3 regions of the Stutzerimonas sp. FeSN7 genome follow, and region 2 is predicted to be linked to each of the others. Evidence: predicted binding sites of a transcription regulator. Region 2 holds the regulator's gene; each other region holds the start of a gene.
What was found. Region 2 encodes FliA, which starts transcription of late flagellar genes. Its sites were predicted from a motif close to CTAAAGTTTNNNNNNNNNNNGCCGNTAA; they were not measured.
Positions count from the first base shown of each region.

Region 1: P5703_RS19620 (methyl-accepting chemotaxis protein) is a predicted target of FliA. The motif match lies at 6,529-6,556, and genes of this name have one in related genera.
Region 3: topA (type I DNA topoisomerase) is a predicted target of FliA. The motif match lies at 3,473-3,500, and genes of this name have one in related genera.

Region 1 is NZ_JARPMN010000001.1:4,099,700-4,109,590, reverse strand. Features, by position in the region: gene P5703_RS23980 (phosphomannomutase/phosphoglucomutase) at 1-579, opposite strand, end outside; gene dut (dUTP diphosphatase) at 624-1,079, opposite strand; gene coaBC (bifunctional phosphopantothenoylcysteine decarboxylase/phosphopantothenate--cysteine ligase CoaBC) at 1,081-2,289, opposite strand; gene radC (RadC family protein) at 2,427-3,101, shown strand; gene P5703_RS19635 (hypothetical protein) at 3,108-4,436, opposite strand; gene P5703_RS19630 (PaaI family thioesterase) at 4,440-4,868, opposite strand; gene P5703_RS19625 (3-hydroxyacyl-CoA dehydrogenase) at 4,983-6,506, shown strand; gene P5703_RS19620 (methyl-accepting chemotaxis protein) at 6,668-8,230, shown strand; gene P5703_RS19615 (Mpo1 family 2-hydroxy fatty acid dioxygenase) at 8,332-8,856, shown strand; gene P5703_RS19610 (hypothetical protein) at 8,863-9,600, opposite strand; gene P5703_RS19605 (phospholipase D family protein) at 9,803-9,891, opposite strand, start outside.
Region 2 is NZ_JARPMN010000001.1:1,520,463-1,530,353, reverse strand. Features, by position in the region: gene P5703_RS07150 (chemotaxis protein CheA) at 1-710, opposite strand, end outside; gene P5703_RS07145 (protein phosphatase CheZ) at 722-1,516, opposite strand; gene P5703_RS07140 (chemotaxis response regulator CheY) at 1,540-1,914, opposite strand; gene fliA (RNA polymerase sigma factor FliA) at 1,989-2,714, opposite strand; gene fleN (flagellar synthesis regulator FleN) at 2,732-3,559, opposite strand; gene flhF (flagellar biosynthesis GTPase FlhF) at 3,651-4,943, opposite strand; gene flhA (flagellar biosynthesis protein FlhA) at 4,959-7,079, opposite strand; gene sodC (superoxide dismutase family protein) at 7,302-7,823, shown strand; gene flhB (flagellar biosynthesis protein FlhB) at 7,863-8,999, opposite strand; gene fliR (flagellar biosynthetic protein FliR) at 9,033-9,809, opposite strand; gene fliQ (flagellar biosynthesis protein FliQ) at 9,814-9,891, opposite strand, start outside.
Region 3 is NZ_JARPMN010000001.1:2,702,379-2,712,269, forward strand. Features, by position in the region: gene P5703_RS12650 (DMT family transporter) at 1-127, shown strand, start outside; gene P5703_RS12655 (DUF6586 family protein) at 142-660, opposite strand; gene topA (type I DNA topoisomerase) at 796-3,399, opposite strand; gene P5703_RS12665 (DUF1653 domain-containing protein) at 3,685-3,918, opposite strand; gene fadA (acetyl-CoA C-acyltransferase FadA) at 4,053-5,228, opposite strand; gene fadB (fatty acid oxidation complex subunit alpha FadB) at 5,247-7,394, opposite strand; gene P5703_RS12680 (S9 family peptidase) at 7,830-9,860, shown strand.

The DNA.
Region 1 (9,891 bases), 2.6 Mb from region 2:
AGTCACCAGCAGCAGCGTGCCGCGAATCGCCTGCTGACCTTCGCCGCGCAGGGCGACAGCGCTGTACAGCAGCCAGCGGTTGTCGACCTTGTACGCTTCGGGGGCGGGCGCCTGGCCGGCTTCCGCACGCTGCAGCAGATCGAGCGCGGCGAAGTTCAGCGGTCCCGGGCGGCTGGTGTCGGGTACGGCGCGGCCGCGGACATTCAGATGCGCGTCGACTACGCCGGGCAGGTCCAGCAGGCGCTGCTCGGCATCGCGTCGACGCTTACCGTCGCCACGCGGTGCTTCGACCAGCATCAGTCGCTCCGTCACCGCCTGGGTATCGCCCTGCAGCTGACGCAGCGCTTGCTGCAGCGCGCTGGCCTGGCTCTGGCCCCAGGCGCTGGCCAGCTGCGTCCGTTGCTCCTGCTCGGCATTCTGCAGGCCCAGCCAGAGCAGCGCTGCCGCTGCGCCGAGGCCGATCAGGCTGCTCGCCAGGCCACCGAGCAAGGGTTTGATGTTGATGCCGCTGCGCTTGCTGCGGGTCTCGGCCGGGTTCAGTACGCCTGAATCCTTGGCGGTGCGCTTGAAGAGTGCCATGAAGCTCCTCGGATCATCCTGAAAGAAGTAAGCGGGGGTATCGCTCAGTGGCTGCCGGAGTGGCCGAATCCGCCGGCGCCGCGATCACTGCTGTCGAAGCTGTCGACCAGTTCGAAACGCGCCTGCACCACCGGCACCAGCATCAGCTGCGCGATGCGCTCGCCGACGGCGATGGTGAATGCGCTCTGGCCGCGGTTCCAGCAGGACACCATCAGCTCACCCTGGTAGTCCGAGTCGATCAGCCCGACCAGGTTGCCGAGCACGATGCCGTGCTTGTGGCCGAGGCCCGAACGCGGCAGGACCAGCGCGGCCAGGGTCGGGTCGGCGATGTGGATGGCCAGGCCGGTGGGGATCAGCAGGGTCTGGCCGGGTTCCAGGACGGTGTCCTGCTGCAGCATGGCGCGCAGGTCGAGACCGGCCGAACCGGGTGTGGCGTATTCGGGCAGCGGGAAGTCCCGACCGAGGCGCGGGTCGAGGATCTTGGCTTGGAGTGCGTGCATGTCAGGACTCTTTGTAGCGCTCGGCGATGAAGGCCACCAGCGCACGGGCAATATGCCCCTTGCTGGCCTGGCCGAAGCGGGTTTCGTGCTGTTGGCGGTCGATCACGCTGACCGCGTTGTCTTCGCTGTTGAAGCCGATGCTGGGGTTGGCCACGTCGTTGGCGACGATCAGGTCGAGGTTCTTGTCGCGCAGCTTGCGGGCGGCATATTCGAGAAGATTCTCGGTCTCCGCGGCGAAGCCGACGCAGAACGGGCGATCCGCACGGCCTGCAAGGGTGGCGAGGATGTCCGGGTTGCGCACCATCTGCAGCAGCAGGCCATCGCCAGTGCTGGGGTCTTTCTTCAGTTTATGGGGTGCCACCACTTCCGGACGGTAATCGGCGACGGCTGCCGCGGCGATGAGGATGTCGCAGGGCATCGCCGCTTCGCAGGCCGCGAGCATGTCACGGGCACTGACCACGTCGATGCGCTGCACACGATCGGGAGTGGGCAGGAACACCGGGCCGGTCACCAGGGTGACCCGCGCGCCGGCTTCGGCAGCGGCCTCGGCGAGGGCGAAACCCATTTTTCCCGAGCTGTGGTTGGTGATGTAGCGCACCGGGTCGATGTTTTCCTGGGTGGGGCCGGCGGTGATCAGCAGGTGCTTGCCGGTCAGCATGCCGGTCTCGAAGCAGTCGGCGGCGGCGCGCGCCAGCTCCTCGGCTTCGAGCATGCGCCCCATGCCGATGTCGCCGCAGGCCTGGCTGCCAGAGCCGGGTCCGAACAGGCGAATGCCACGTGCCAGCAGCTGCTCACGATTGGCCTGGGTAGCGGGGTCGGCCCACATGGCCTGGTTCATGGCCGGTGCCAGGGCGACCGGGGCGTTGGTCGCCAGCACCACGGTGGTCAGCAGATCATTGGCGACGCCCTGAGCAAGGCGGGCCATGAGGTCGGCGGTGGCCGGCGCGATCAGCACGAGGTCTGCCCAGCGAGCCAGTTCGATGTGCCCCATGGCCGCTTCCGCCGCGGGGTCGAGCAGGTCCAGGTGGACGGGATGGCCGGAGAGCGCCTGCAGGGTGAGGGGAGTGATGAACTCGCGCCCGCCCTGGGTCATCACCACCCGGACTTCGGCGCCATGGTCGCGCAGGCGGCGGACCAGTTCGGCGCTCTTGTAGGCGGCGATGCCGCCGCCGACGCCCAGGACGATGCGTTTACGATACAGCCGCTGCATAGGCCTGCCTTGTTATCTGGTAGGGATGTCCGGAGTGAGAACCAGGTCTGAAGTTGCCCGGTGCCCCGGAAAAATGACGGGCTAAGATAGCACAGCGCCCACAGCGGAAAAGTGGGCCTGCTCGACAGGGAGATGACATGAGCATACGTGACTGGCCGGCGTCGGAGCGGCCGCGGGAGAAGCTTCTCGATCAGGGCGCGGCCGCGCTTTCCGATGCCGAATTGCTGGCGATATTCCTGCGCACCGGCGTCGCCGGAAAGAGCGCGGTGGACCTGGCTCGCTACCTGCTCGCCGAGTTCGGCAGCCTGCGCGCGTTGCTGGAGGCGGATCTCGATCAGTTCAGCGCACACCTGGGGCTTGGGCCGGCCAAGTTCGCCCAGTTGCAGGCCGTGCTGGAGATGGGGCGCCGGCACCTGGCCGAACGGCTGCGCCGCGATTCGGCGCTGGAATCGCCGCAGGCGGTACGCGATTACCTCAAGGCGCGCCTGCGCCACGAACCGCACGAGCTGTTCGGCTGCCTGTTTCTCGACGCCAAGCACCGGGTCCTGGCCTTCGAAGTGTTGTTCCACGGCACCATCGATGGCGCCAGCGTCTACCCTCGGCAGGTGGTCAAGCGTGCCCTGGCGCAGAACGCGGCGGCGGTGATCCTCACCCACAACCACCCGTCGGGCGTGGCCGAGCCGAGCCAGGCCGACCGTCAGCTGACCCAGCGGCTGAAAGACGCCCTGGCGCTGATCGACGTGCGGGTGCTCGATCATTTCATCGTCGGTGACGGCGAGCCGCTGTCGATGGCCGAATATGGCTGGATGTGAGCGTCGCTACGCCAGCAGCGGTACCAGCAGCAGCGGACCGAGCACCAGCAGCACGAAGCGGCCGTTCCAGCCGAAGGCGATGCGCCACGGGGAGATCCCCGCGTGGCGCGCCAGCATCAGCGCCGACGGCCCATAGGGCGACAGCAGCATCGCCAGAGAAAAACCCACCAGCAGCGCCACCGCCGGCTGCATCACCGCGACGCCGTGGCCCGCCAGCTGGGCCAGCAGTGCGGCGCACAGGCTCAGCGAGATGATCGGCGCGACACCCAGCAGCGCCAGCGCGATGATGGCGAGCATGCCGATGGCGCCGAGGCCGAACAGCGCCAGGGGCGTACTGCTGAAATGACCTGCCAGACGTTCGACCGGAATCAGGATGGCGGTCAGCCCGCCCAGCAAGGCGGAGCAGGCGAAGATGAAGGTCTCGTTACGCATTCCGGCAAGGGTGTCACGTACCTCGCCATAGACGGCGGTTGGCGAGCCGCCCTGGTGCAGTAGCAGGCCGATCACGGCGAGCGGCACCAGCAGCATCGCTGCCTGGGTCGCTGACAGCCAGGTCAGGCTGGCCAGCAGGGCGATCAGCGCAATGCCCAGGAGGCTGCCATACAGCAGCCTGCGCAGCTCACCGGCCGGCGCGGGCGGCCGTTCGCTGCCCATCTGCAGTTGATGCAGCCGGTGATTGTCCATCGTCCAACCGACCACTAGTAGGATTGCCGCACAGAGCAGCCCGAACGGCAGCAGTGCGCTCCAGCTGAGCCCCGGCAGCTCGCGAGTGAGGATCGCCACGGCAACGCTGGTGGGCGCCAGCAGAGGCACCAGGGCGAAGCCGCGCAGTGCCGTGACCATCACCCCGCGGGCGCCCTCGCGCCGCTGCGCCGGACTGTAGCCGCGGCCGTCCAGATGACGTTCCAGCGAGCCGCAGACCAGGTTGAGCATGCCGAAGCTCAGCACCGAACTGATGGCGAAGGTGCTCAGCAGATAGCTCGGGTAGAGACGCCGGGGCGGTTGTCGCAGCAGCAAGCGGTGCAGCTCGCCCAGTTGTGGCAGCCGCTTGACTGCGCAGTGCGCGAGCCCCAGCGCGCCGATGAACGCGCCGTAATAAGCAGCGGCAGCCAGCATCCGCTGCGCTTGTTCCCAGCTGGGCGTGCCAAGCAGCAACCAGTAGGCGAGCAGGCCGAGCGTGACCAGCCCCAGCCGGCGCGGGTAGGGCATCAGCGAGCGCCAGTGCCACAGGAAGAACAGTACCAGCAGGGCGCCGCTGATCACGCTCGGCCATTGCAGGCGGGAGACCAGCGCGAACAGCTCGCAGGCGAGCGCCAGTGGCAGCAGGGCCAGCATCGGTCAGGGCAGCTCGCTGCGCAGCTTGCCGCGCTGGTAGACGCCTTCACCAAAGGCCAGCAGGCGATCTTGCTCGTCCAGCAGGTCGCAGCTGGCCATGAATACCTTGTGCCCGGAGGAGCGGCAGCATGCCACCGCGCGGATGCGGCTGCCGGCTGGCGCCGGTGCGCTGAAGTTGACGTTCATCGACAGGGTGGTCGCCACGCGGCGCTGGTCCGCCTGCTCGGTCCAGGTGCCGCACAGGCCCATCGCCACGTCGAGCAAGGTTGCGCTGACGCCGCCGTGCAGCTTGCTGGCGTTGTTCAGGTGGCGCGGCTGCAGCAGCAGTTCGATCACCACCCGCTCGGGGCCGTACTCGGTCAGGCGGCAGCCGAGATCCTGAAAGAAGCCGGTTATGGAGGCTTCGACCTGCTGGCGTGAATGCTCGGACATAAGGGCGTATCGGTAGGAAGTTGCGCCGCAGAGTGGCAGCCTTTAGCCTGCTGGTCAATCTGACGGAATGCCATTCCGCACTGCGGAATATGCGGTGTGTGAGGAGGGTTTGGGATGTTCGAACGTATCGGAATCATCGGTGCCGGCGCCATGGGGCGGGGCATCGCTCAGCTGTTTGCCAGCGCGGGCAAGCAGGTGTGGCTCTACGATGCGCTCGGCGAGTCGGTCGCCGAGGCGCTGCGTTTCAATCGCGAGCTGCTGGAGCGCAGCCTGGCCAAGGGCCGCCTGAGCACCGAGGCGCTCGACGCAACCCTGGCGCGGATGCGGCCGGCGTCGACGTTGCAGGAGCTGGCCGGTTGCGACCTGCTGATCGAGGCCATCGTCGAGAATCTCGAGGCCAAACAGGCACTGTTTGTCGAGCTGGAGGCGCTGGTTGCCGAGGACGCGGTACTGGCGACCAATACCTCGTCACTGTCGGTCACGCGGATCGCCGCGGCCTGCCGGCACCCGCAGCGGGTGGCCGGTTTTCATTTCTTCAACCCGGTGCCGTTGATGAAGCTGGTGGAAGTGGTGCGCGGCGAGCGCAGCGATCCGCAGGTGATCGAGCGGCTGGTCAAGCTGGCCGAAGAGGCCGGGCATTTCCCTGCGATCACACCGGATACTCCCGGTTTTCTGGTCAACCATGCCGGTCGCGCCTACAGCACCGAGGCGCAGCGCATCCTCGCCGAGGGCATCGCTGATGCCGAGCAGATCGACCGCATCCTGCGCGACGGCCCGGGCTTTCGTATGGGGCCGTTCGAACTGCTCGACCTCACCGGCCTGGACGTCTCTCACGCCGTGATGGAGTCGGTGTACCAGCAGTTCTACCAGGACCCACGCTATACGCCGTCCTACCAGGCAGCGCAGCGGGTCGCCGCCGGTCTGCTCGGGCGCAAGAGCGGCCAGGGCTATTACCGCTACGACAATGGCCAGCAGATGCGAACGCCGGCGCCGGCCCTCGAGCCAGTCTCGGTGGACCGCCCGTTCTGGCTGGACAGCCAGGACGCCGAGCTGCGCGGTTGGCTGGCAGCCTTGCTGGGCCAGACGGGTGCGCAGCTGGAGTCGGGTGAGACGCCGTCGGAACGGGCCATCTGCCTGATCACTCCTTTGGGTGAGGACGCCAGCTCGATGATCGCGCGTCTGGGTTTGCCGGCGGCGCGTTGCGTCGCCTACGACCTGTTTTGCGATCGCGAACGGCGGCACGTGCTGATGCGTACGCCTGCGCTCGACCCCGCGCTGGAAGCCCAGGCGCGGCAGGCGCTGGGTGGCGACGGCGTGCCGGTGGAGGTGATCAACGATTCGCCGGGGTTCGTCAGTCAGCGCGTCGTGGCCAGCATCGTCAACCTGGGCTGCGAGATAGCGCAGAAGGGCATCGCCGATCCGCATACGCTGGACCGGGCAATTACCCTGGCGCTGGGCTACCCGAAGGGACCGCTGGGTTTCGCCGAGCATTATGGTGCGGCGCGCGTCCTCGCCATTCTTGAGGCGATGCAGGCCTGCTATGGCGGTGAGGCGCGCTACCGGCCGAGCCCCTGGCTGCGTCGGCGGGTACAGCTCGCGCTGCCCCTGAGCGCGCCGGAGCGGACGTCGGCACCCTAGTTATCGAGGCGACCGGAGGCGCCTTCAGTTTGTCCGGCCGCGGCCGTTAAGCCTGGGGTGAACCTTCGATAACGGCACGGTGCTACTAAGGCACTACTGTTCTTTGTCGGAGGCTGTGGGTACAACGTCGGATCAATCCGACAAGAACAAGAGGCCCGTCCATGAGCCCCGCCAACCGCCACCCCAAGGCCATCGTGTTCCATGTAGCGCTGATCGTCGGTCTGCTGCTCATGCATTACTGGCTGGCCCCGCCCCTGCTGTTGACGGCGCTGTTGCTGCTCGCCGCGGCGCTATGGCCCTGGTTCACCGTCTGGCGCGCGGCAGACGACGGCGCGACGGCTGCCGATACGCCGCCGGCGTTCAGTGAGCTGACCAAGAATCTGTCGCGCAACACCTGCCACAACGCGCTTTCCGCCGCTCAGGTCGCCTTCAGCGCCGAGCAGCTCGCCAGCCGCCTGCAGTCGCAGCTCAAGGCAGTGAGCGAAATCGCCAACGGTGCCGAGGCGATTGCGGCCACCGAGCAGGACAGCGCCGAGCGCGCCCGACACACGCTGGACGCCGCGCAGTCGGTGCGTCAGCGCAGCGATGCCGGTCAGGCCGAGTTGCAGCGCGCCATCGAGCGGATGCAGCAGCTCAGCGCGCAGACCCATGCCAGTCGCGAGCTGATCGACGGCCTGTCTGCCCGCACCGAAGAGATTCGCCGGATCACCGACGTGATCCAGTCCATTGCCAGCCAGACCAATCTGCTCGCGCTCAACGCAGCCATCGAGGCCGCCCGCGCCGGCGAGGCGGGGCGCGGCTTTGCCGTGGTGGCCGACGAGGTGCGCAGCCTGGCGGCGCGTACCTCCAGCGCCACCGAAGAAGTGGGGCGCATGGTGGCCGACATTCGCCAGCAGAGCGAAGCGGTGGTCAGCTACATCCAGCGCCAGGCCAACGAGCTGGACGCCGCCGCCGAGCAGATCGCCACCACCGGCGAGCAGCTCAGCGGTATCGCCGGGCTGGCCGGCAGCGTCGAGTCCCAGGTGGAGCAGATCACCACCGGCACCGCCGACAACCATCAGCGCCTGACCGGGCAGTTCGTCGCCCTCGACCAGCTGCGCGCCGACGCACTGGACAGCGAGAAACAGACCCGCCAGCTGGAGCAGGCCGCCGAGCGGCTGGTGGCCCAGGCCGAGAGTGCCAGCGAGCAGCTCGCCGAGGTGCAGCTGGACGACTATCACCAGGCCATGTTCGACCTGGCGCGGCAGGGTGCTGCGGCCATCGCCGAGCGGTTCGAGGCGGACATCCAGGCCGGGAGGGTCAGCCTCGATGATCTCTTCGATCGCAACTACCGGGCGCTGCCCAATACCGACCCGGTGAAGTACCAGACGCGCTTCGACAAGTATGCCGACGAGGTTCTGCCTGCGATCCAGGAGCCGCTGCTGCAGCGGCATCCGGCACTGGTCTACGCCATCGCGACGACCCCGGAAGGCTATGTGCCGACCCACAACCGGGCCTTCAGCCAGCCGCCGGTGGGCAATCCGGAGATCGATCGGGTCAAGAGCCGCAGCAAGCGGCTGTTCAATGATCGCACCGGCGGCCGCTGCGGCAGTCATCAGCGGCGCCTGCTGTTGCAGACCTACAGTCGCGACACCGGCGAGCTGATGCATGATCTGTCGGTGCCGATCATGGTTCGCGGGCGCCACTGGGGTGGGCTGCGGCTGGGCTATCGCCCCGAGCAATAAGGCCGATCCCGAGGTTGGCGCGATCGCCCTGGCCCTGTGCAGCTGCACGGGCCAGGGAGCGACTAAGCTTGCTGGCTACTGGTTCTGCGGAGATGCAGCCGATGAAGACGCTCACCGATCACCTCGCGCAATACGCGGCCTACCACCGCGACCCGCGCAACCTGCTCACCCATTTCGTTGGCATTCCCCTGATCGTGGTGGCCGTGGCCGTGCTGCTGTCGCGCCCCGGCATCGCCTGGGCGGGCCTGTGGCTCAGTCCGGCGGCGCTGGTGTCGCTTGTCGCCGCGCTGTTCTATCTGCGTCTGGACCTGCGCTACGGCATGCTGATGAGCGCCGTGCTGGCGCTCTGCCTGTGGCTGGGTGCGCTGGCCGCCGGAGCGGGCACGGCGCTCTGGCTGGGTATCGGCGTGGGGTTGTTCGTGGTCGGCTGGATCATCCAGTTCATCGGCCACTATTTCGAGGGGCGCAAGCCGGCGTTCGTCGACGACCTCAGCGGGCTGATCATCGGGCCGCTGTTCGTCGCGGCCGAACTCGGCTTCATGCTCGGGTTGCGCGAGCCGCTGCGCCTCGCCATCGAGGCGCGGGTCGGGCCGGTGCGTCTGCGCCACACGGCCGCTCACGGCTGACGGTTCTCAAGGCTTGGCGGCCATCCACTGGTCGCTGAGGCTGCGCGTATGGCGGTCGACCATGATCGGCGCGAACGGGCGGCCCGAGGCGGTGGTGAGGTTGTTGCTGGCGCTGTTCATGTCCTGCAGCGCCACCCGGAGGAAATCCCAGCGGGTCTTGAGCTTGGCCAGCAGCGGGTCGCGCTTGCCGTCCAGCTCGGCGAGCTGGGCGTCGATGGCCGGCACCAGGTGGCGCTCATCCTGGCCGAGGTAGGTATCCGGCTGTTCGCGGGCGATTTCGAAGGAGCCGATATAGGCGCGGCTGAGGTATTGCACGGCAAGGTATTCGACCTTGGCCGGCAGTTCGGCCTGGCTGTCGGCGCCCTGCTGGGCGCGCACGGCCGTGAGGAAATCGCGTAGCGCCTTGCTCATCTGCAGCGGAAAGCCCCAGGGCATGTCGTCTTCGGCGGTGCCGAAGCTCGCACCTTCGCGAAGCCGGGCCAGCAGTTCCTGATGGCTTTCGCGTAATGCGCTGGTGGGGTTGGGTACCTGCATCAGGGCGGCGTTCAGCGCCCGCAGATCGTCTTCCAAGCGCAGCAGGTGTGCCTTCTGAAACCCTTCGCCACGGTAGAGCAGCAGGCTGCTAGTGGCGCGGTTGGCGTGAATCTGCATGTTCTGCAGCGGGGTGGTCGGCTCGGCCGCCTCGGTGAGGCCGGGCAGCATGCCGAGGATCAGCAATAACCAGAAGCGAGTGAAACGGTCCATTGTCGTGCTCCTTTTTTATTTTTATAGAAGCGATGCGTGCGTGGCAGCAGCATTCCTGAGCCTAACGGACCACTGGCTATCTGGTATCACCCCAAAGAATGATTTGCAGGGGGAGGACAGAAGGGCGGAGATGTGCTGCAGCTGACGCGCCGGCAGGTACTCGCTGCGCAGTCACCGGCGGCAGGGCGGTCCAGAGCGGATGCTAGAGCATCTTCTCCAGTCCGATCACGTCGGCGAACCAGGCGTTGAAGCGTCGCCAGAGCCCGCCGGGCTCCTTCTCCAGCACGCGCA
Region 2 (9,891 bases):
TCGAATTCCTCATCGGTGATTTCATCACCGGTCTTTGCAGCGGCTGCATCCGGCGCAACAGGTACCGCAGGCGCTGCGGCGCTGGCCGGTGCCGAGAACTGGCCCTTGCCATGCAACTGATCGAGCAGCGACTCGAATTCGTCGTCGGTGATCTCGTCGGTAACGGGGCCGTGTTCGGCCTCGCTCGCAGCCGTCTCGCTCGCAGCCGGCTGGATCGCGTCGAGCAACTGCTCGAACTCGCTATCGGCGCCAGCGGGCTCGGCCTCAGGCTCGGCGACCACCTGCGGGGCAGCCGGAACGACTGGCGCCGCATCGGCGGAAGCGGGCTCGGCGAGGCGCGCAAGCGCAGCCAGCAGCTCGGGTGAGGCTGGCGTCGGTTCGACGCGTTCGCGGACCTGACTGAACATTTCGTTCACGGCGTCCAGCGCCTGCAGAACGACATCCATCAGTTCGGAATCGACGCGACGCTCACCCTTGCGCAGGATGTCGAAGACGTTTTCGGCGATATGGCAGCACTCCACCAGCTCATGAAGCTGAAGGAAGCCTGCACCGCCCTTGACCGTGTGGAACCCGCGAAAAATCGCATTGAGCAACGCCATGTCATCGGGGCTGCTTTCCAGCTCCACGAGTTGCTCGGACAATAGTTCGAGAATCTCGCCGGCCTCTACCAGGAAGTCCTGGAGGATTTCTTCATCGGCGTCGAAGCTCATATTCACTTCCCCTAAAAGCCCAGGCTTGAAAGCAGATCATCGACATCGTCCTGGCCGGAAACGACGTCTTCACGCATATCGGCATGCATCTGCGGACCTTCACCGTTGGAAGGCATTTTTTCTTGTTTTTTCTTCTCTTGCTCGGCGCGCATGGCATCGCGGTCGTGCTGGATGCCGGCAACGCGGTCCACCTGCCCCGCCATGAGGACGAGATTGAGCAGGTTGCTTTCAAGCTCGGTGATCAGTCGGGTCACCCGCTTGATCACCTGGCCGGTTAGATCCTGGAAGTCCTGGGCCAGCATGATCTCGCTGAGATTCTGCGAAAGCTGGCTGCCATCGTTCATGCTGCGCTGCAGGTACTGGTCGATGCGCTTGACCAGATCGCGGAACTGCTCGGCATTCATGTCACGGCGCATGAAGCGCTGCCAATCGGCCGTCAGGCTCTGGGCCTCGTAGCTGACATAGTTCACCAGCGGGGCCGATTCCTCGACCAGGTCCATGGTGCGATTGGCGGCTTTCTCGGTCATTTCCACCACGTAGGACAGACGGTCGGTGGCATCGGTGATCGGTGACGGGTCGCCGCCCGTGGCGCAGGTATCCATCTCAAGCTTGACGATGGCGTTGTGCAGCTCGCGCGTGAGCTTGCCCACTTCCTGATAGAGCCCGTTGTTGCGCACCTGATTGAGCTCGTTGAACATCTGCGTCGCTTCATCGAAGCGGCCTTGCTGCAGGCTTTCAATCAGGCGGGGTGCGTTGGCCTTCAGAGTCGCTTCGAACTCTGCCAGGCTTTGGTCTGCTTGCGTCATAGTGCCCTCGCGGCGTTACTGCTTCAGCCGTTGACGCGCTCGAAGATCTTCTCGATCTTTTCCTTGAGCACCTGGGCGGTGAAGGGTTTGACCACATAGCCATTGACCCCGGCCTGGGCCGCTTCGATGATCTGATCGCGCTTCGCCTCGGCGGTCACCATCAGTACCGGCAGATGCTTGAGGCGCTCGTCCGCGCGCACTGTGCGCAGCAGATCGATACCGCTCATGCCCGGCATGTTCCAGTCGGTGACCAGGAAATCGAAGCTGCCGCTTTTCAGCATCGGCAGTGCGGTGGTGCCGTCGTCCGCCTCGGCGGTGTTGGTGAACCCCAGATCACGCAAGAGGTTCTTGATGATTCGTCTCATCGTCGAGAAGTCATCGACGATGAGGATTTTCATGTTCTTGTCCAAGTCGACCTCCGTAAGTCCCAAAATGCCTCAGCAAACCGAGCACGTCATACCGCAAACAATTGTCAATTGGCGCGCCATTCGCCGAGGCGTGCACGCAAGCGCGCAGCACACTGGCTATGCAACTGGCTCACACGCGACTCGCTGACTCCCAGCACCTGACCAATTTCCTTCAAGTTCAACTCTTCGTCGTAATACAGCGACAGCACCAGCTTCTCGCGTTCGGGCAGATTGCCGATGGCATCGGCCAGCGCCTGCTGGAAACGCTCGTCCTCCAGATCGCGAAACGGTTCCGGATGGGTGCTGCTCGCGTCTTCCTGCAGTTCGCCGTGCTCGCCTTCCTGCAGCAGATCGTCAAAGCTGAAGAGGCGGCTGCCCAGCGTGTCGCCGAGAATGGCGTAATACTCGTCGAGGCTAAGCTTAAGTTCGGCCGCAACCTCGTGATCTTTAGCGTCACGCCCGGTTTTCGCCTCGATGGCGCGGATCGCCTCGCTGACCATGCGCGAGTTGCGGTGCACCGAGCGCGGCGCCCAGTCCCCCTTGCGAACTTCGTCGAGCATGGTGCCGCGGATGCGGATACCGGCGTAGGTTTCGAAACTGGCACCTTTGCCGGCGTCGTATTTCTTCGCTGCTTCCAGCAGTCCGATCATTCCAGCCTGGATCAGATCGTCCACCTGCACACTGGCAGGCAGGCGCGCCAACAGGTGGTAAGCGATTCGCTTGACCAACGGGGCGTACTGATCGATCAGGCGGTACTGCGCATCCTTTGCCTGAGCCTTGCTGTAATACATAGCGGATCCGGCACCTGTCATTCGTGGCTGGGTGAAGCGGGGCTGATGAGGCGCTCTACGAAGAATTCGAGATGGCCCCGCGGTGTCGCCGGCAGCGGCCAGGTATCGACCTTCTGCGCGATCGCCTTGAAGGCTAGTGCACATTTCGAGCGCGGATACGCTTCATAGACCGCACGCTGTTTCTGTACCGCCTTGCGCACGGCCTCGTCGTAAGGCACGGCGCCGACGTACTGCAATGCGACATCGAGAAACCGTTCGGTAACCTTGGTCAGTTTGGCGAACAGGTTGCGACCTTCTTGCGGCGCATGGGCCATGTTGGCCAGCACGCGGAAGCGGCTGATGCCGTAGTCACGATTGAGCAGCTTGATCAGCGCATAGGCGTCAGTGATCGATGTCGGCTCGTCGGTGACCACCAGCAGCACCTCCTGCGCGGCGCGCACGAAGCTGACCACCGAGTCGCCGATACCGGCCGCGGTGTCGATGATCAGCACGTCGATCTCGTCGCCCATCTCGCTGAATGCCTGGATCAGCCCTGCGTGCTGCAGGGACGACAGTTGCACCATGCTCTGGGTACCGGACGCTGCCGGCACGATGCGAATGCCACCTGGTCCCTGGATGAGCACGTCACGCAGATCGCACTCGCCGGCGATTACATCGGCCAGGGTGCGCTTGCTGGTCAGACCCAGCAGCACGTCGACGTTGGCCAAGCCGAGGTCGGCGTCGAGCAGCACCACGCGCCGACCGAGATCGGCCAGGGCCAGCGCCAGATTGACCGACACGTTGGTCTTGCCGACGCCACCCTTGCCGCCGGTCACCGCAATCACCTGTACGGGATGCATACCCATGTTCACACGCCTATACCTTGCTGGGGCCTTTCGGCCGGCGATGCGCACGCAGGGCACGCATCTGATTCATTCTGGTACCGCTGTCGCCACATCATCCAGCCCGCCGTGACGAACCGTTGTACAACCCGGCGAACATATCGGCCATGGTTTCCTCGCTCGGTTCCTCGCCGGATTGCAAACTCACCGCACGGCTCACCAGCTGATGGCTACGCGGCAGATGCAGGTCGTCCGGAATGCGCGGGCCGTCCGCGAGGTAGGCTATCGGCAAGTGCTGGCTGATTGTGAGCCCGAGCACATCACCGAGGCTGCCCGCCTCATCCAACTTGGTCAGAATACAGCCAGCCAGGCCGCAACGACGATAGTTGTGCCATGCCGCCTTGAGCACCTGGCTCTGGCTGGTTGCCGCCAGCACCAGGTAATTCTTCGATTTGACACCCTTGTCCGAAAGCGCCTGCAGCTGCATGCGCAGCGTCGGATCGCTGGCGGGCAGGCCGGCAGTGTCGATCAGGATCACCCGCTTGCGCGCCAGCGAAGCCAGCGACTTGCTCAGGGGCTCGCTCGGATCGAGTTGCAGCACCGGTACGTCGAGGATGCGGCCAAGCGTCTTGAGCTGCTCCTGGGCGCCGATGCGGTAGTTGTCCATGCTCGCCAGAGCGATGCTCTGCGCGCCGTACTTCAGCACATAGCGAGCGGCAAGCTTGGCCAGCGTGGTGGTCTTGCCAACGCCCGCGGGCCCGACCAGGGCAATCACCCCGCCCTCTTCCAGCGGCTCGTTCTTGCTGACCTTGATGGCCTGCGCCAGATGCGCCAGAACCATCCGCCAGGCCTGACGCGCATCAGTGATGGCGGCGACCTTGTCCAGCAGGCTGCGCGACAGTTCCGCCGGCAGACCCAGACGCTGCAGGCGACGCCACAGGCCTGCCTGCTGCGGGCGGCGGCTCTGCTCCTGGCCCCAGGCGATCGAACCGAGCTGCACTTCGATCAGCTCGCGCAGCCCGTGCAGTTCCGAATACATCGCCTCGATCGCGCGGGCGTCCACCGCAGCGGCCGGCTCGGCCACCGCGGCAGGTTGCGGCTTGCTCGCCGCAGCGGCTGGCTTCTCGTCAACCAGTTGACGATCCTGCATCTTCGCGCGGGGTGCGGCACTCAGCTCGGCATGGGCACTGGCCAGGCGCGACTGCGTCTTGCGCAATTCGGCCTCCAGCGCAGCATTCGGCTTGGCTGCCGCCGGCGCGGACTGCATCGGGTAGTCGAGGACAGCCGTCAGCTCGACGCCGCCGGCGACCCGGCGATTGCCGATGATCACGGCATCGGCGCCCAGCTCGTCACGCACCATTTTCATGGCGATGCGCATATCGGCGGCGAAGAAACGTTTGACCTGCATGGCCTGCACCCTCGGTTAATTCTGACCCACCGTCGAGACGATGGTGACCTGCTTGTTGTCCGGTATTTCCTGGTAGGCCAGAACATGGATGTTCGGCACCGCCAGACGCGCAAATCGCGACAGCATCGCCCTGACCGGGCCGGCCACCAGCAGAATCGCTGGCTTGCCGAGCATTTCTTGACGCTGTGCCGCTTCTACCAGGGACCGTTGCAACTTTTCGGCCATTCCGGGCTCGAGCAAAATGCCGTCGTCGGAGCCCTGATTGGCCTTCTGCAAGCTATTGAGCAAGATCTGTTCCAACCGGGGCTCGAGGGTGATCACAGGGAGCTCCGGCTCTAGTCCCACAACGTTTTGCACGATTGCGCGCGACAGCGCGACACGGACCGCGGCCACCATTGCGGCGGGATCTTGACTCTTGGCGGCCACGTTAGCGATGGCCTCGGCGATGGTGCGGATGTCGCGTACCGGCACCTGCTCCTGCAGCAGCGCCTGCAGCACCTTGAGCAGCGTCGAAAGCGACACCATGCCCGGCACCAGCTCCTCGGCCAGCTTGGGCGAACTCTTGGCCAGCAGCTGCAGCAGCTGCTGGACCTCTTCATGCCCGAGCAGCTCATGGGCATGCTTGTGCAGAACCTGGTTGAGGTGCGTGGCGACGACGGTACTCGCATCCACCACGGTATAGCCGAGCGACTGCGCCTGGTCGCGCTGGCTCGCTTCGATCCAGACAGCCTCCAGACCGAACGCCGGATCCCTGGCGGCGATACCGTTGAGCGGACCGAACACCTGCCCCGGGTTGATCGCCAGCTCGCGATCCGGGTAGACCTCGGCTTCGGCCAGGCTCACCCCCATCAGCGTCAGTCGATAGGCGTTGGGCAGCAGGTCGAGGTTGTCGCGGATATGCACCGACGGCATGAGAAAACCCAGATCCTGCGAAAGCTTCTTGCGAACGCCCTTGATGCGCGCCAACAGCTGGCCACCCTGGTTGCGATCCACCAGCGGAATCAGGCGATAACCCACTTCCAGACCGACCATGTCCACCGGAGTCACATCGTCCCAGCCAAGCTCCTTGGTCTCGGCCGCGCGCTGGGCCGGCAACATCTCCTGCTGCTTCTGCACTTCCTGCTCGGTCTTCTTGACCGCCTGCTTCTGCCGATGCCAGATCCAGTAGGCGCCAGCGGCGGCAGCCGCCCCGAGACTCAGAAAGGAGAAATGCGGCATGCCCGGCACCAGGCCCATTGCGATCATGATCGCCGCCGACACGGCCAGCGCCTTGGGAGAAGCGAACATCTGCCGCTGCACCTGCTGCCCCATGTCCTCGGAACTGGTCACGCGGGTAACCATGATCGCCGCCGCCGTCGACAGCAGCAGCGATGGAATCTGCGCCACCAGACCGTCACCGATGGTCAGCAGCGCGTACACCTGGCCGGCCTCGCTGAAGCTCATCTGGTGCTGCGCGATACCGATGGCGATACCACCGATGAGGTTGATGAACAGGATCAGCAGGCCGGCGATCGCATCGCCGCGGACGAACTTCGAGGCACCGTCCATGGAGCCGTAGAAGTCGGCTTCCGAAGACACCTCGGAGCGACGTTTCTTGGCTTCTTCCTGGTCGATGAGGCCGGCGTTGAGGTCGGCGTCGATCGCCATCTGCTTGCCAGGCATGGCATCGAGGGTGAAACGCGCGCTGACTTCCGAGATGCGGCCGGCACCCTTGGTCACCACGACGAAGTTGATGATCATCAGGATCGCGAACACCACGATACCGACGACGTAGTTGCCACCGATCACCACATTGCCGAAGGCTTCGATCACATGGCCGGCAGCGGAGCCGCCTTCATGGCCGTTGATCAACACCACCCGCGTCGACGCCACGTTCAACGCCAGACGCATCAGCGTGGCGACCAGCAGAATCGTCGGGAACACCGCGAAATCCAGCGGGCGCAACGCATAGACGCTGACCAGCAGCACGACGATTGACAGCGCGATGTTGAAGGTGAACAGCAGATCCAGGAGGAACGGCGGCACCGACAGCATCATCATGCCCATCATCACGAGCAGCAGCAGCGGCACGCCGAGGTTGCCGCGCCCCGCGCCCGTCAGGCCGTTGCGAATATTGATGAGTTGCGTGCGATCCAACCTAGCCCCCGGGGATACAGAACGAATTCTTGACGCGACAAGCGTCCTGCCGGGGTTATAGCAAGAAGGAGTCCAACTTCGACGGCCCGTCGCAGAGCCCGCCGCACGGTCTGCCCCCAGGCCATACCCACGAGCCGCCGCACCAGCGAACGCCACCGACAACTGGCAGTCACACTAGCAACCGGCGACAGCCCGTCGCCGTTTGTACAAAGGAGCTTTCAGATGAAACAGTGGATCATCGCCGCGCTGGCCGGCTGCACTGCCCTCGCCGCCCAGGCGGAAACCCTGAGCGTCAAGGTCAACGCCGTCACCGCCCAGGGCATTGGCGAATCCGTGGGCAGCGTAAAGATCGAGAGCAGCGAGTACGGCCTGGTGTTTCGCCCCGAGCTGACCGGGCTGCAGGCCGGCCTGCACGGCTTTCATATCCACGCCAAAGGCAGCTGCGAGCCGGCCGAGGTAGACGGCAAGCCGACTGCCGCCGGTGCCGCCGCCGGCCACTGGGATCCGAAGAACACCGGTAAGCATGGCGAGCCCTGGGGTGATGGACATATGGGCGACCTGCCAGCGCTCTACGTAGACAGCGACGGCAAGGCCAGCCAGCCGGTACTGGCGCCGCGCCTGAAGAGCCTGGGTGACATCAAGGGCCTGGCGCTGATGGTCCATCAGGGCGGCGACAATCACTCCGACCATCCGCAGCCCCTGGGCGGTGGCGGCGCACGTGTCGCCTGCGGCGTAATCGAATAAGCGCAGTGGCCGGGCGACGCCGCCAGTCGCCTGGCCGGATCACTCGTCGCGACGCAGGTCGGGCGGAATCGGCAGATTGTTCAACGGGTCGGGGCGGCGTCCCTTGCCCGAGCGGTACTGACGCAACTGATAGACGTACGCCAGCACCTGCGCCACCGCCAGGTAGAGACCAGCCGGGATTTCCTGGTCCAGTTCGGTGGAGTAATAGACCGCCCGCGCCAGCGCCGGCGATTCCAGCACCGTCACCTTGTGCTCCTGGGCGATTTCACGAATCTTCAGCGCCACGAAGTCGCCACCCTTGGCCACTAGCCGCGGTGCACCGCCCTTGTCGCCGTCGTATTTCAGCGCGACGGCGAAGTGCGTCGGGTTGGTGATCACCACGTCGGCCTCGGGCACCGCCTGCATCATGCGCCGCTGCGCAGCCTCACGCTGCAGCTGGCGGATGCGCGACTTGACCTCCGGCTTGCCCTCGGAATCCTTGTATTCGTCCTTGACCTCCTGCTTGGTCATCATCAGCTTCTGCTTGTTGTCCCAAAGCTGGAACGGCACGTCCACCGCCGCGATGATGATCAGCCCGCAGGCCATCCACAGGGCGCACCAGCCGACGATCTCGACGCTGTGCATGATGGCGAGGTCCAGCGGCTGCTTGGCGATGGACAGCAGGTCGTCCTGATACGCCGACAACACCAGCAGCGCAACGCTGAGCACGACGAGGAACTTGCCCAGCGCCTTCAGCAGCTCGACCAACGCTTGAGTGGAAAACATGCGTTTAAGGCCGGCCGCTGGATTCATCCTGCTGACCTTGGGCGCCATCGCCTTGGCCGAGAACAGCCAGCCGCCCAGTGCCACCGGGCCGACAATCGATGCGATCAACAATGCGATCAGCAGGGGCATGATCGCCTCCAGCGCCATCAGACCGCTGCCCATCAACAGACTCGCCATGGAGCCCTCGTCCAGCAGCGTTTCGCGGCTGAGCTCGAACGTGCCCTGCATCATGGCCATCAGGGCTTGCGCCAGGCCCCCACCGGACGCCAGCAACCCGCCGATACCACCCAGCGTTACCGCCACCGTGCTGAGTTCGCGGGAACGTGCCAGCTGCCCTTTCTCGCGTGATTCGCGCAGGCGTTTCTCTGTGGGTTCCTCGCTTTTGTCGGCGCCGCTTTCGCTCTCAGCCATGCGCGACCTCCGTCAGGTACAGGGCCCGGTTCATCAGCGTGCCCCCGCCAGCTCGCGCAGCATCATCAGTGCCTCGCTGACGAATATCTGGTATTGGGCGAAGATATCGGCCATACCGATCCAGACGATGAACAGGCCGAGCACCAGGGTCAGCGGAAAGCCAATGGAGAAGATGTTCAACTGCGGCGCCGCACGGGTCATCAGGCCGAACGCGAGGTTGACCACCAGCAGCGCGGTGATCGCCGGCAGCACCAGCAACAAGCCGGCACCCAGTACCCAGCCCAACTTGCCGGCCACTTCCCAGAAGTGATTGGTCGACAGGCCAGCCCCTACCGGCAAGGTGACGAAGCTCTCGGCGAGGATCTCCAGCACCACCAGATGACCGTTGACCGAGAGGAACAGCAGGATCACCAGCATGTTGAAGAACTGGCCGAGCACCGGCACGGAGATGCCGTTGGCCGGGTCGACCATGGAGGCGAAGCCCAGGCCCATCTGCATGGCGAGCAGCTGACCCGAGACGATGAAGACATGGAAGAACAGCTGCAGGACGAAACCGAACATCACGCCGATCAGCAGCTGTTCGGCGATCAGTAGCAGCGAAGCCAGGCTCAGGGATTCGACCACCGGCATCGGCGGCAGGGTCGGCACCAGAACCAGGGCGATGGCCAGCGCCAGATACAACCGCACGCGCACCGGCACCAGCTGGGTGCCAATCAGCGGCATGCTCATCAGCAACGCGGCGATGCGAAACAGCGGCAGGAGGAACTGCCCTACCCAGCCGCCGATCTGCGCATTGCTCAGCTCAAGCACGCGCCTACCCGATCAGCAACGGAATGTTGTGCACGAGGTTCTGGGTGTACTCCATCAGCTCGCGCACCAGCCACGGGCCGGC
Region 3 (9,891 bases), 1.2 Mb from region 2:
TCCGCTACTGGCGGCCATTGCCGGTGCCGTGCTGCTGGGCGAAGCGATGACCACAACGCTACTGTTGGCCGGCACCGCGATTCTGGGCGGCATCGCCCTGGTCCTGCGCATCAGGCATCGCCATTAGCCCGGCGTCGCCGGTTACCACTCGGTGAGCGATTCGCGAAAGCGCAGCGCCAGCCCCTTGAGGTTCTGCCGCCACGCTTCCAGCTCGGCGCGGGTCAGCGGCGGAGTCTCGTCCTCGACGGTGACCGCCTCGATCAATGGCTGCCGCGGATCGGTCTTGGCCTTGGCCGGGGCGCGCGGCGGCTGGAACAGCTGACGATAGGCGGCCAGCAACTGCCCGAGCCAGGTACTCGGCTGTTCCGACAGTTCCAGCAGCTCGGCGAGCTCCGGACTCGGCGCGGCCTCTAGAACGCTGCGCGTCAGGAACGCCTCCACCACCGGCGCATCGGCGCCCGGCGAGCGATAGTAGCCGGCGATCTCGTGGCAAAGGCCGAGCAACGCGCCGTACAGGTGAAACAGACACGCCTCGCGCTCGGCCTGGATAAGCCCCTGAGAGTTCATCGAGGCAGTCTCTTCGGCCTTGCGCCAGCTTTCCAGCGAGAGGCCTGCAAAGAAGATCTTCTGGTTGGTACGGGTGTAGAGCTCGTGAGCCATGGCATGCTCTCCGGAAGAGAATGTGCAGAGAATGGACCTTCGACGAACGCCGCACCAGAGCGAACGACGAACAGACGGCGTGGGCGTGAGGCAATCAACCCGACCGACTCGCCTGGCGAGTCGGTCGAGCCAGGATCAGCGCTTGTCTTCGACCTGCCACTTGCCGCCGTCGTAGAACGCCTTCCAGCCGGTGGGCTTGCCATCAACTTCGCTCTGCACGTACTGCTCCTTGGTCTTGCGGCTGAAGCGGATCACCGCCGGGCGGCCGTCCGGATCCTGCTGCGGTGCCTGGAGCAGGAAGTGATACTTGGGATCGATCTCGTCCTTGTGGGGAATCAGCTCTCGCACCAGCGGCGCGCGGGTCTCGCGATTCTTCGGGAACTGGCTGGCAGCCAGGAACAACCCGGAAGCGCCATCGCGCAGTACGTAGGTATCGTCGACCTTCTCGCACTTGAGCTCCGGCATCTTCACCGCATCCATCTTCGGCGGCGCCGGCTCGCCATTCTTCAGCAGCTTGCGGGTGTTCTTGCATTCGGCGTTGGTGCAGCCGAAGAACTTGCCGAAACGACCGGTCTTGAGCTGCATCTCGCTGCCGCACTTGTCACATTCCAGGCTTGGCCCCTCGTACCCCTTGATACGGTACTGACCTTCCTCGATCTCGTAGCCGGAGCAGTCCGGGTTGTTGCCGCAGATGTGCAGCTTGTGCGTCTCGTCGAGCAGGTAGGCATCCATCGCGGTGCTGCAGATCGGGCAGCGATGCTTGCCCAGCAGCACGCGGGATTCGGACTCGCCCTCGTCATCCGCGGCGATCTCGTCACCCGGAATGAGGTTCACCGTGGACTTGCAGCGCTCCTTCGGCGGCAGGCTGTAGCCGGAACAACCGAGGAACACCCCGGTGGACGCGGTGCGGATCATCATCGGCCGGCCGCAGACCTTGCACGGGATGTCCGTCAGGGTCGGCTGGTTGGCACGCATGCCATTCTCGCTGGACTCGGCGACCTCGAGCTTCTTGCGGAAATCACCGTAGAACTCGTCCAGCACATGCTTCCAGTCGCGCTCGCCCTGGGCGACGTCGTCCAGATGCTCTTCCATGCCAGCGGTGAAGCCATAGTCCATCAGGTTGTTGAAGCTCTCGGAGAGGCGTTCGGTGACGATGTCGCCCATCTTTTCCGAGTAGAAACGGCGATTGTGCAGCGAGACGTAGCCCCGATCCTGGATGGTGGAAATGATCGCCGCATAGGTGGATGGCCGGCCGATGCCGCGCTTCTCCATCTCCTTGACCAGGCTGGCTTCGGAATAGCGGGCCGGCGGCTTGGTGAAGTGCTGGCTCGGGTCGAGCTTGAGCAGCTTCATGGCGTCGCCCTTGCTCATTTCCGGCAGCACGTCGTCCTCGCCAGCCTTGCTCTGCTGCGGCATGACCTTGGTGTAGCCGTCGAACTTGAGGATGCGCCCCTTGGCACGCAGCTCGAAGTCACCGGCCTCGACCGTCACGCTGGTGGACAGGTACTGCGCCGGCGGCATCTGGCAGGCGACGAACTGGCGCCAGATCAGCTCGTACAGGCGCTCGGCATCGCGCTCCATGCCGGACAGCTGGTTCGGCCGCAGGTTGACATCGGACGGGCGAATCGCCTCGTGCGCTTCCTGGGCGCCCTCCTTGCTCGAATACAGGTTCGGCTTCTCGGGCAGGTACTTGTCACCGAACTCGCCTTCGATGAAACCGCGCACCATGCTGATGGCGTCGGCCGACAGGTTGGTCGAGTCGGTACGCATGTAGGTGATGTAACCGGCTTCGTACAAGCGCTGGGCCATCATCATGGTCTTCTTCACGCCGAAGCCGAGGCGATTGCTCGCCGCCTGCTGCAGGGTCGAGGTGATGAAGGGCGCCGAAGGCTTGCTGCTGGTCGGCTTGTCCTCGCGCTTGGTCACGCTGTAGCTGGCGCCCTTGAGCTTCTCCAGCGCAGCATTGGCCTGCGCCTCGTTCAGCGGCTTGAACGCCTCGCCCTTCTCGCGGGCGACTTCGAAGCGCACCTTGGCCTGCTGGGCAGTCGCCAGGTCGGCATGAACTTCCCAGTATTCTTCCGGGACGAAGGCGCGGATCTCGCGCTCGCGCTCGACCACCAGTTTCACCGCCACCGACTGCACGCGACCGGCAGACAGGCCGCGGGCGATCTTCGCCCAGAGCAGCGGCGAAACCATGTAGCCAACCACCCGATCGAGGAAGCGCCGCGCCTGCTGGGCGTTGACACGATTCAGATCGAGCTCGCCCGGCTGGGAAAAGGCCTCCTGGATCGCCTTCTTGGTGATCTCGTTGAACACCACGCGCTTGTAACGGCTGTCATCGCCACCGATGGATTCGCGTAGGTGCCAGGCGATGGCCTCCCCTTCTCTATCCAAGTCGGTCGCGAGATAGATGGTGTCGGCTTCCTTGGCCAGGCGGCGCAGCTCCTCGATGACCTTTTCTTTGCCGGGCAGGATCTCGTACTTGGCCTTCCAGCCATGTTCCGGATCGACGCCCATGCGCGCGATCAGTTGACGCTTGGCCTTCTCCTTGGGCGACAGCGCGGGCGCTTCGGCCGCCGCAGCCTTGCCGCGCTTGACCGGCTCCTTGTTGGCCGAGCCGCTGGTGGGAAGGTCGCGGATGTGGCCGATACTCGACTTCACCACGTACTGGTTGCCCAAATACTTGTTGATTGTCTTGGCCTTGGCCGGTGATTCCACGATGACCAGCGATTTACCCATGGAGAGGAGAGTTCCTGAATCTAGAGGTGAACAGAGGCGGCGCCTCCGGCAGTTTGAATACCCGTGCCGTCGGTAATCGGCAAGGCATCAGCGAACGTTCGTGCGCGTTTTGCGAACGGGGCGGCTCTGCAGGATATTCCTGCTCGGCTCGGCCTGGCGCGGACCAGAGCGACGATTCGAGGCCATGAACCGGACGCCTGGGTTAGCGCTCTGTCTAAAAAGCACCGCTATATATAGTGGCGATGGAGCTGAGGTCAAGCGCGGCACTGGTAGCCCTGTGCCAGCTCAATCCCGAAAGACGCTGGGCTCGGCTTCGATCAGCGCGAACCTCGGCACCGTTTCACCGTTGACCTCGACCGTCTCGGTAAACATCGACAGTGGCCGCACCCAGAGTCCGCGCTCGCCATACAGCGCCTGGTAGAACACCACCAGCTCCTCCGTCTCGGAGTGCCGGGCCACGGCGAATACGCGATATTCCGGCCCCTTGTAATGGCGATAACGCCCCGGCTCCAACTGCATGCCTACCTCCACGCAACGACAAAAAAGAAAAACCGGGGCACCAGGCCCCGGCTTCCATGCACCGGCTGACAACATTCTTTCCGCAAAACTGCAGAAATGGTTGTCAGCCTAGCGCAGTCATCTGCATCTGTCTGTCAGAGGCGCTCGAAGACCGTGCTGATCCCCTGGCCCAGACCGATACACATGGTAGCGACACCCAGCGTACCGTTGTTCTGCTTCATCACGTTCAGCAGGGTGCCGGAGATGCGCGCACCGGAGCAGCCGAACGGGTGACCCAGGGCGATGGCACCGCCGTGCAGGTTGACCTTCTCTTCCATCTTGTCGAGCAGCTTGAGGTCCTTGAGCACCGGCAGGGCCTGTGCGGCGAAGGCTTCGTTCAGCTCGACGTGGCTGATGTCGTCCATGGTCAGACCGGCACGCTTGAGGGCCTTCTGGGTCGACGGAACCGGGCCGTAACCCATGATCGCCGGGTCCACGCCCGCCAGCGCCATGGCACGAACCACGGCCATCGGCTGCAGTCCGAGGTCCTTGGCGCGCTGGGCCGACATGACGATCATGCAGGACGCACCGTCGGTGATCTGCGAGGAGGTACCAGCAGTCACGGTGCCGCCCTTCGGGTTGAACGCCGGCTTGAGCTCGGCCAGACCCTCGAGGGTGGTTTCCGGGCGAATGGTCTCATCGTAGTCGAAGACCTTGAGGAAGCCGTTCTCGTCGTAGCCTTCCATCGGGATGATCTCGTCCTTGAACTTGCCTTCCTGAGTCGCTTTCCATGCCAGCTGGTGCGAGCGGTAGCCGAACTGGTCCTGGGCTTCACGGGTGATGCCGTGCATCTTGCCGAGCATCTCGGCGGTCAGACCCATCATGCCCGACGCCTTGGCCGCGTGCAGCGACAGCTGCGGGTTCGGGTCGACGCCATGCATCATGCTGACGTGGCCCATGTGCTCCACGCCACCGATGACGAACACGTCGCCATTGTTGGTCTGGATAGCCTGCACGGCGGTGTGCAGCGCGCTCATGGACGAACCACACAGACGGCTCACGGTCTGGCCGGCGCTGGTGTGCGGAATGCGGGTCAGCAGCGACGCCATGCGGGCGATGTTCCAGCCCTGCTCGAGGGTCTGGTTCACGCAGCCCCAGATTACGTCCTCGACCTCGGCCGGGTCGATCTTCGGATTGCGCGCCAGCAGGCCGTCGATCAGCTGTGCGGACATAGTCTCGGCGCGGGTGTTACGGTGCATGCCGCCCTTGGAGCGCCCCATCGGGGTGCGACCGAAGTCGACGATGACTGCATCTCTTGGATTCAGGCTCATGAATTCTCTCTCCCTCGATTAACCGTAGAAGCGCTGGCCGTTGGCAGCCATCTCGCGCAGCTTCGCGGTCGGGTGGTACAGCGGGCCCAGGTCGGCGTACTTGTCGGCCATCGCGACGAACTCGGCGACGCCGATCGAATCGATGTAGCGCAGCGCGCCACCACGGAAGGGTGGGAAGCCAATGCCATAGATCAGGCCCATGTCGGCTTCGGCAGCGGTCTCGACGATGCCGTCTTCCAGGCAGCGCACGGTTTCCAGGCACAGCGGGATCATCATGTAGTTGATGATGTCCTCGTCGGACAGCTCGCGCGTCTCGGCGACGATCGGCTTGAGCAGCTCGTAGGCCTCGGCATCGACGACCTTCTTCGGCTTGCCCTTCTTGTCCATCTCGTAGGCATAGAAGCCCTTGCCGTTCTTCTGACCGAGGCGGTTGGCGTCGTACATGACGTCGACGGCGGTGCGGGTATCGTCCTTCATGCGATCCGGGAAGCCTTCGGCCATCACGTCACGGCCGTGGTGGCCGGTGTCCATGCCGACGACGTCCATCAGGTAGGCCGGGCCCATGGGCCAGCCGAACTTCTCCATCACCTTGTCGGCACGAACGAAGTCGACACCGTGGGCGATGGCGCGGGCGAAGCCGCCGAAGTACGGGAACAGCACGCGGTTGACCAGGAAGCCCGGGCAGTCGTTGACCACGACCGGGCTCTTGCCCATTTTCTTGGCGTAGGCGACGGTGGTGGCGATGGCGGTTTCGCTGGTCTTCTCGCCGCGGATCACTTCCACCAGCGGCATCATGTGCACCGGGTTGAAGAAGTGCATGCCGCAGAAGTTTTCCGGACGCTTGAGCGCCTGGGCCAGGTAGCTGATGGAGATGGTGGAGGTGTTGGAGGCGATGATCGCGTCCTCGCGTACATGCCCTTCCACCTCGGCCAGCACGGCGTGCTTGACCTTCGGGTTCTCGACCACGGCTTCCACGACGATGTCGACGTTGCCGAAGTCGCCGTAGGACATGGTCGGACGAATCGCGTTGAGCGCCTGCGCCATCTTCTCCGGCGTCAGACGGCCCTTCTCGACACGCTTGCCGAGCAGCTTGGAGGCTTCGTCCAGGCCCATCTGGATACCCTCTTCGCGGATATCCTTCATCAGGATCGGCGTGCCCTTGACGGCCGACTGGTAGGCGATGCCGCCACCCATGATGCCGGCGCCGAGTACGGCAGCCAGTTTCACGTCGCGGGCCTGCTTGTCGTAGGCCTTGGCCTTCTTCTTCAATTCCTGATCGCTGAGGAACAGGCCGACCAGGCTCTGTGCAACCGAGGTCTTGGCCAGTTTGACGAAGCCGGCGGCCTCGACTTCGATGGCCTTGTCACGTCCGAAGTTGGCGGCTTTCTGGATGGTCTTGATAGCTTCGACCGGAGCCGGATAGTTCGGGCCGGCCTGGCCAGCCACGAAGGCCTTGCTGGTTTCGAAGGCCATCATCTGCTCGATGGCGTTGAGCTTGAGCTTGTCCAGCTTCGGCTGGCGCTTGGCCTTGTAGTCCAGCTCGCCGGAGATGGCGCGCTTGACCAGGTCCAGGGCAGCTTCCTGCAGTTTCTCCGGAGCGACGACGGCATCGACCGCGTGCACCTTGAGCGCGTCTTCGGCACGATTTTCCTTGCCGGAGGCGATCCACTCGACGGCGTTGTCCACACCGATCAGGCGCGGCAGACGCACAGTACCGCCGAAGCCCGGGTAGATGCCCAGCTTGACTTCCGGCAGGCCGACCTTGGCGGTGGTGGACATGACGCGATAGTCGGCAGCCATGCACATCTCGAAACCGCCACCCAGGGCGATGCCGTTGATGGCGACCACGGAGGGTACGCCCAGGTCTTCGAAATCGCTGAAGATCTTGTTCGCTTCGAGGTTGCCGGCAACCAGCTCTTCATCGGGCAACTTGAAGTTGTCGACGAACTCGGTGATGTCGGCACCGACGATGAACACATCCTTGCCGCTGGTGACGATCACGCCCTTGACCGAAGCGTCGGCCTTGATGGCATCGACAGCCTGGCGCAGATCGTTGAGAGTGAGGCGATTGAATTTATTGACGGACTCACCCTTGAGGTCGAAATTCAATTCGACGATGCCGCTCTCAAGAGCCTTAACCGTGATGGCTTTACCTTCGTAAATCATCAACTGATCTCCAGGTATGGAAGCTGAACGTTACGTGTCTCACGTCTTCGGCCCTGACTCGACCGCGCCTCACGGCGAACGACACCCACCGACACGATAATCCGGGTGACCGGCATCTGCTCTGGCAAACGCTCGATTCATACGCCCGTTTGATTTGGGTCGGCACACCTTCGGGGAAAAGCGCAGCATTGTCAATCGGCTGCTTTGCCTAACCGAAAGTAACCTGCAAGCGGACATTTCGCGACTACCCGGTCATCATCGACAGCGCCGATCCGCCTGCATTCACCCTATCCATGGCCGCGTTGCTCGGCGGTCGGCCCGGCTGAAACCGGGCCGTACCAACCGGGTCAATCCTAGACGCAGTCGAGCAGGTACACTGCCGCATTTCGTTGCACGCCATGTGCGGCCAACGCACCACCGAATCCGGAGTACTGCATGTCCCAAGCCCCCATCGCCCGCGCCGACACCGGCACCGACCCTTACCGCTGGCTGGAGAATCGCGACGCCGAGGACGTGCTGGCCTATCTCAAGGCGGAGAATGCCTATCTCGAGGAGCAGCTCGCCGATCAGGCCGAACTGCGTGAAGCCCTGTTTCAGGAGATCAAGAGCCGCATCCGCGAAACCGATCTGTCACTGCCCTCCCCGTGGGGGCCGTGGCTGTACTACCAGCGCACCACCGCAGGCGACGAGTATCCGCGGCACTACCGCTGCCCGCGCCCGCTGGATGGTTCGCTGACCGTCGATGAAAGCGCCGAACAGCTGCTGCTCGACCCCAACGAGCTGGCCGGCGGCGGCTTTCTTTCGCTGGGTGCCTTCAGCGTCAGCCAGGACCACAGCAAGCTCGCCTACAGCCTCGACCGCGAGGGCGACGAGATCTACCGGCTGTACGTCAAGGACCTGGCCAGCGGCGAGGTCACCGAGCTGCCCTTCGACAACTGCGACGGCAGCATGACCTGGGCCAACGACAGCCAGACCCTGTTCTACGGCGAGCTGGACGACACCCACCGCCCGCACAAGGTTTACCGCCACCGCCTTGGCGATACGGACAGCAGCGAGGTTTATCACGACCCGGACGGGCGCTTCTTCGTGCATTGCTACCGCGCCAGCTCCGACCGCCAGCTGGTCATCCTTTCCCACAGCAAGACCACCAGCGAAGCCTGGGTGTTGTCGGCGGACCAGCCGGAGGGCAGCTGGACCTGCCTGGCGCCGCGCCAGGAGGATCACGAGTACTTCCCCGATCATGGCCTGTACGAAGGCCAGTGGCGCTGGCTGATCCGCAGCAACCAGGCGGGCATCAACTTCGCCCTTTATCACGCCAGCGAGGCCGAACCAGGCCGCGAGCACTGGCAGGAGCTGGTCCCGCATGATGACGCGGTGATGCTCGAGGATGTCAGCCTGAACGCCGAGGCGATCACCCTGACCCTGCGCGAAAGCGGCCTGCCGGTGATCGAGGTACGACCGCAGGGCGTCCAACCCTATCGCCTGCAATTGCCCGATGCGGCCTACAGCCTGCACGTGCAGAACTCGCTGGAATTCACCAGCACGGTGATCCGCCTGCGCTACGAGGCGCTGAATCGCCCGGCGCAGATCCGCCAGCTGACCCTGGCCGACGGCACACAGGAGGTGCTCAAGGAAACCCCGGTGGAAGGCCCCTTCGATGCGGACGCCTATGAAAGTCGGCGCATCTGGGCCACCGCCCAGGACGGCACGCAGATTCCCATCAGCCTGGTCGGCCGGCGTGACAGCTTCGGCAAGCCCGCACCGCTCTACCTCTATGGTTACGGCGCCTACGGCCACAGCCTCGACCCCTGGTTCTCCCACGCGCGGCTGTCGCTGCTCGACCGCGGCTTCATCTTCGCCATCGCCCATGTGCGTGGCGGCGGCGATCTCGGCGAGGCCTGGTACCGCGCCGGCAAGCTGGAGCACAAGCCGAACACCTTCAGCGACTTCATCGCCTGTGCCGAGCAGCTGTTGGCCGACGGTTACACCACATCGCCACGCCTGGCCATCAGCGGCGGCAGTGCCGGCGGCCTGCTGATCGGTGCCGTACTCAACCTGCGTCCGGAACTGTTCGGCGCGGCGATCGCCGAGGTGCCCTTCGTCGACGTGCTCAATACCATGCTCAATGCCGACCTGCCGCTGACCGTGACCGAGTACGACGAATGGGGCGACCCGAACCAGCCCGAGGTGCACGAACGCATCCGCGCCTATGCGCCCTATGAGAACGTCCGGGCCCAGGCCTATCCGCCACTGCTTGCCGTGGCCGGCTACAACGACAGCCGCGTGCAGTACTGGGAGGCCGCCAAGTGGGTCGCCAAGCTGCGTGCCACCCGCACCGACGACAACCTGCTGCTGCTCAAGACCGAGTTCGGCGCAGGTCACGGTGGCATGAGCGGACGCTACCAGGCGCTCAAGGACGTGGCGCTGGAGTACGCCTTCGTGCTCAAGGTGTTCGGCATGGCCTGATCGGACCATGCCTGCCGACCTGCGGTGGCGA